Linked DNA regions of Methylomagnum ishizawai. The protein of the gene in region 2 interacts with the protein of the main gene of each other region in a pairwise test. Links are inferred from orthologs where the notes say so. Each region holds a gene or a part of one and is shown on either strand. Other genes may lie near its edges.

Region 1 (2,848 bases), 630 kb from region 2 along the record:
CGACCGGATGAAAGCGGCCTTGAAACCCGGCGGGCTGGTTTGGCTGAACGATTTCATCGGCGACTCGCAATTCCAGTATCCCGATAGGTTGATCGAACTGACCACCGCCCTACTCAAAGCCATCCCGGAGCAATATACCTATAACCGCCTGCAACGAAAGCAGATACAACCCCCCAAACGCCCCAAGCTACCGCTGAAATCGCCTTTCGAATCCATCCGCTCACAAGAGATACCCAAGATTTTCCTGGAGCGTTTCGAGGTGGTGCAAAAAAGCGAAACCCATAGTTTCGTCCGCTATATCGCCCCGGTGGGTTGTTTGTGCAAATACCACGAATCGAAAGCGGGGACGGCGCTATACGATTTATTGATGACCCTGGATGAATTCTTCATAGAACAGGGCTTGATGGCACCGACGGCGGGGCATTACATCCTCAAGAAACCTTGAGCCCTGCAAGCCATTGAAAGAACGAATGCCGTCCATCGTGACCCAGCGTTTCCGCCAGCCCTATTCAAACCAAGACCGGATGCGCCCCAATGGTACAAGTCTTGAATGAATTTCTGGGGGTTGGCGGTGCCAATGAAAACCATGAACCGGCACACCTAGCCACCCTGCCCGGCCATTTTATCGGCGAATAGAATCGCCTCAATTACCCTATGGACGGAGCAGAACATTACCGTTATTCCCGCAACCCATCATGGAGCCAACATGAGCAAAATCGTAGAAGTGAAAGCCCTCGAAGTCCTCGACTCCCGCGGCAACCCGACCGTGGCCGTGGATGTCGTCCTCGAATCCGGCGCTATCGGCACCTCCATGGTGCCGTCCGGAGCCTCCACCGGCTCCCGCGAAGCCATCGAACTGCGTGACGGCGACAAAGCCCGTTACCTGGGCAAGGGCGTGACCAAGGCGGTCGCCAACGTCAACGGTGAACTGCGCTCCGCCGTCTTGGGCCTCGACGCCGCCGACCAGGCCGGTCTCGACGCCAAGATGATCGAAGTCGATGGCACCGACAACAAGGGCCGCTTGGGCGCGAACGCCCTGCTCGGCATCTCCCTGGCCTCGGCCCGCGCCGCCGCCACCGAAGCCGGCAAACCCTTGTACGCCCATTTGCACCAGGGTGGCGACTGCGTCCTGCCGGTCCCGATGATGAACATCATCAACGGCGGCGCCCATGCCGACAACAGCGTGGACATGCAGGAGTTCATGATCCTGCCCGTGGGCGCCCCCAATTTCCGCGAAGCCATCCGCTACGGCGCGGAAGTGTTCCACGCCCTCAAGAAGGTGCTGGGCCAGCGCGGCCTCGCCACCGGCGTGGGCGACGAGGGCGGTTTCGCCCCCGACCTGCCGTCCAACGAAGCCGCCATCGAAGTCATCCTGGAAGCCATCGCCAACGCGGGCTACACCGCTGGCAAGGACATCTTCCTGGGGCTGGACTGCGCCGCCTCCGAATTCTACAAGGACGGCGTCTACGACCTCGCCTCCGAGGGCAAGAAGTACTCGTCCGGGGAATTCGCCGACTTCTTCGCCTCCTGGGTCGATAAGTACCCGATCATCAGCATCGAGGACGGCCTGGACGAGAGCGACTGGGCGGGTTGGAAAGTCCTGACCGAGAAACTCGGTTCGCGCATCCAGCTGGTGGGCGACGATTTGTTCGTGACCAACCCGAAAATCCTCAAGGAAGGCATCGACAAGGGCATCGCCAACTCCATCCTGATCAAGGTCAACCAGATCGGCACCTTGACCGAGACCCTGGAAGCCATCGCCATGGCCCAGGCGGCGGGCTACACCACCGTGATGTCGCACCGCTCCGGCGAAACCGAGGACAGCACCATCGCCGACCTCGCCGTCGCCGCCTCCACCGGCCAGATCAAGACCGGCTCCCTGAGCCGTTCCGACCGCATCGCCAAGTACAACCGCCTGCTGAAGATCGAGGCGGAACTGGGCGACAAGGCCGTCTACGCCGGCAAGAGCGCGTTCAAGCGGGCGTTCTAAGCTGAGATAAGGCCGGCACCGGCATGAAAAAGCTCATCATTTTTCTGCTGGTGCTGATCGCCTTGCTGCAATGGCGTTTGTGGTTCGGCGATGGCGGCATCTACGAATTGCACGAACTGCAAGCCCGTATCGAGCAACTCAAGGAGGAAGGCGACAAACTCCACGAGCGCAACGCCGCTCTCGAAGCCGATGTGAACGATTTGAAGGAAGGCACCGACGCCGTCGAGGAACGCGCCCGCCAGGAATTGGGCATGGTCAAGGAAGGCGAGACCTTCGTGCAGGTGTTCGAAAAGCCGCATCCCTTGCCGCCGCCGGAGAAGGCGGGCACCGCGATCAAACCGCCTGGCAAAGGGCGATAACCCGACCCCGTAGGAATGGCCTTCAGGCCGCGATCCAATCGCGTCCCGCAGTTCCCCCACCCTCGCGATGAGTATCCCCGAGTGAACACACCCCGTTTCTGGGCCGTCGTCCCCGCCGCCGGTGTCGGCAAGCGCATGGGCGCGGACGTGCCCAAGCAATATCTCGAAGTCCTGGGCCAACCCGTCCTGCAACACACCCTGGAACGGCTATTGAGCGTCGAAGCCTTTTCCGGCATCGTGGTCGCGCTGGGGCTTGAGGACGGCTATTGGCCCGACCTCCCTTGTTCCACCCACCCCAAAATCCGCCGCGCCCCCGGCGGCAAGGAACGCGCCGATTCGGTGCTGTCGGGACTCCGTAGCTTGGAAAACGAGGCCGATCCCGAGGATTGGGTCTTGGTCCACGACGCCGCCCGGCCCTGCCTCGCCCGAACCGATGTGGAAAAACTGATGGCGACGCTCAAGGACGACCCCGTCGGCGGCATCCTAGGGCTGCCGGTCA
Region 2 (2,857 bases):
ACCGATAGGGTTTGGGAGCCGTGCCCGCCCAAGGCTTGGCGGGCGGCCCCGAAATCCAGCAGGATCGGGGAGCCGCCCTGGGTCAGATAGATATTGGCGGGTTTGATATCGCGGTGTAGGAAACCCTTGGCGTGGATTTCCGCCAAACCGTCGAGGATCGGCAGGATAAAGGCCAGGGCCGTGGCCTCGGGGAGTTTGCCGCCGTTGCGCCCCAGGTATTCGGTCAGGGATATCCCCTCGTAATAATCCATGGCGAGATAGGCGGTATTGTTCTGTTGGAAAAACTCCCGGACCCGGACCACGTTGGGGTGGCTGAATTTGCACAGGGTGCGGGCCTCTTGCAGGAATTGCCCCATCCCGTAATTGAACCGCTCGCTGTCCTCGCCGCCATGGGGGACGACCTTGAGGTTCAGGGTATCGCGGACCGCCAGGCCGCGGGGCAGGTATTCCTTGATCGCCAAGGGGGTGTGTAGTACCAAATCCAAGGCCAGATAGGTGATGCCGAAGCCGCCGGGATGGCCCAGGATACGTCCGATCAGGAATTTGTTGTTGAGGATGGTCTGGTAGGGCAGGGCGAACACATTCCGCTGCGGGTCCGGTCGATAACCGCATCGGGGACAGCGGGCCGAGTTGCCCTTGTCCTGCATGCAGCCCATGCATAAATCACCGAAATCATCGACATCCATAGGGGGGGCGGTTCTGTTGGGGTGGGTCGAGGGGTTTTTGGAACCAGCGTTCGCGCTGTCCAGATCGGGGGATGGTATTACAGCCGGGCGGGTGCCGCATCCGCCTTCGACAGCCGTTTCCCCGGTGCCTGGGCCGGGACGGCGGACGGCCCGGCTACTGCCCTCAACTTGCCCCCCCGGAAGCCAAATGTAAAAATACCCGGCCATTTGGCAGGCCGCAAACCGCGGATTCCAAGGCCCGGAGGGCCAGCGCCGCCCTGTTCTCCAATTCCAACCACGAGCCATCAGCCATGAACGATTTCTGGATCGCGCCTTCCATCCTTTCCGCCGACTTCGCCCGCTTGGGCGAGGAAGTGGCGAACGTCCTCGAATCCGGCGCGGATGTGGTCCATTTCGATGTGATGGACAACCATTATGTGCCCAACCTGACCATCGGCCCCCTGGTCTGCGAAGCCCTCCGCAAATACGGCGTCACCGCTCCCATCGACGTGCATCTGATGGTGAAGCCAGTGGACCGTATCATCCCCGATTTCCTCAAGGCCGGGGCCAGCTATATCACCTTCCACCCGGAAGCCTCCGAGCATATCGACCGCAGCCTGCAACTCATCAAGGATGGCGGGGCCAAGTGCGGCTTGGTGTTCAATCCGGCCACCCCGCTCGACGTGCTGGAATATACCTTGGCGAAGGTGGACATGATCCTGTTGATGTCGGTCAACCCCGGTTTCGGCGGCCAGAAATTCATCCCCTACGTGCTGGACAAGGCCCGCAAGGTGCGCGAGATGATCGACAACTCGGGCCGCGATATCCGCCTGGAAATCGACGGCGGCGTCGGCCCGGCCAATATCGCCGAAGTGGCGCGGGCGGGCGTGGATACCTTCGTGGCCGGTTCCGCCGTGTTCGGCGCGGGCCAGGCGGGCGACCCGAACCGTTATAACAGCATCATCCAGGCCATGCGCGACGAACTGGCCAAGGTCCGCAACTGATGCTGCCCGCCCGGCCCGGACTGGTTGTCTTCGATCTCGATGGCACCTTGGTGGACAGCGCCCCCGATATCGCCCAGGCGGTGGATATCATGCTGGGCCGCCTGGGTTTGCCGGAGGCGGGCGAGGTCCGGGTGCGAGGCTGGGTTGGCAATGGCGTCGAGATGCTGGTCAAACGCGCCCTGACCGGCGCGGTGCGGCCCGCGGGCGAACCGCCCCGGTTCCGCGAAGCCCTGGCCTGGTTCATGGACGCCTACGCCGAGCATATGTGCGACCGGAGCCGCTTATATCCGGGGGTGAGGGATGGCTTGGCGCGGATCAAGGCCGGGGGCTTCCCGACCGCCTGCGTCACCAACAAGCATTCCCGTTTCACCCAAACCCTGTTGGAACAACTCGGTCTCGCGCCCTATCTCGATTTCGTCGGCAGTGGCGACCAATTCGCCCAGCACAAACCCCACCCGGAACCTTTGCTCAAGACCGCCGCCCATTTCGGCATCGCGCCTGCCCAGAGCCTGATGGTGGGCGATTCGGCCAACGACGCCGAGGCCGCGCACCGGGCCGGGTTCATGCTGGCGCTGGTGCCTTATGGGTATCATGGCGCGGTCGATCTCGCGGCTTTGGAGCCGGACGTGGTGGTGAAATCCATCGCGGAATTGCCGGGTTTGTTCGAGGCCCTCTGATTTTACTTTTGCCCACATGACTTGCATGATCCCCATGCCCCCACTCCTAGAACGATGGCGTCTCCAGCCCGCAACCCCTGAATAACCGGGCGGCGTTCCAGCGCTTGGCCCGGTACGGCTTATCGCCGGATTCTCCCGGCCAAACCCACGATTGGAAACACCATGACGCCCGAACAGTTCCAGCACTACGCCGAGCAAGGCTATAACCGCATCCCCCTCGCCCGCGAAGTCCTCGCCGATCTCGATACCCCTTTAAGCGCCTATCTCAAGCTGGCCGACGCGCCTTATACCTATTTGTTCGAGTCGGTCCACGGCGGCGAGCAATGGGGGCGATATTCCATCATCGGCCTGCCTTGCCGCACCGTCATCAGCGTGCGCGGCCCGGAAATCACGGTGGTCCGCGACGGCCAGCGCGTCGAGACCGCCACCCCGGCCCATCCGCTGGACTGGATTCGCGAGTATGCCGCCCGGTTCCGGGTGCCCGCGATTCCGGGTTTGCCGCGTTTCAGTG

The links. Proteins that work in one complex are often made in the same cells at the same time.
Region 1: the proteins of rpe (region 2) and eno interact in binary tests that used the Escherichia coli proteins (3 or more experiments, as listed by UniProt). The link is inferred for Methylomagnum ishizawai from one-to-one orthologs.

Annotation. Positions count from the first base shown.
Region 1 is NZ_FXAM01000001.1:1,596,521-1,599,368, reverse strand. What follows is about bases 53-2,848. They hold eno (phosphopyruvate hydratase), read left to right. Parts: upstream 53-706; coding sequence 707-1,990; downstream 1,991-2,848. Other genes in these bases: ispD (2-C-methyl-D-erythritol 4-phosphate cytidylyltransferase), read left to right, coding at 2,431-2,848; ftsB (cell division protein FtsB), read left to right, coding at 2,014-2,349; B9N93_RS07240 (class I SAM-dependent methyltransferase), read left to right, coding at 53-445. Outside these bases: more of B9N93_RS07240, read left to right, coding at 1-52. UniProt on the Escherichia coli protein: Catalyzes the reversible conversion of 2-phosphoglycerate (2-PG) into phosphoenolpyruvate (PEP). It is essential for the degradation of carbohydrates via glycolysis.
Region 2 is NZ_FXAM01000001.1:963,360-966,216, forward strand. Bases 18-2,822 are described here. They hold rpe (ribulose-phosphate 3-epimerase), read left to right. Parts: upstream 18-976; coding sequence 977-1,669; downstream 1,670-2,822. Other genes in these bases: B9N93_RS04375 (serine/threonine protein kinase), read right to left, coding at 18-656; B9N93_RS04385 (phosphoglycolate phosphatase), read left to right, coding at 1,669-2,346; trpE (anthranilate synthase component I), read left to right, coding at 2,509-2,822. Also shown: more of B9N93_RS04375, read right to left, coding at 1-17; more of trpE, read left to right, coding at 2,823-2,857. UniProt on the Escherichia coli protein: Catalyzes the reversible epimerization of D-ribulose 5-phosphate to D-xylulose 5-phosphate.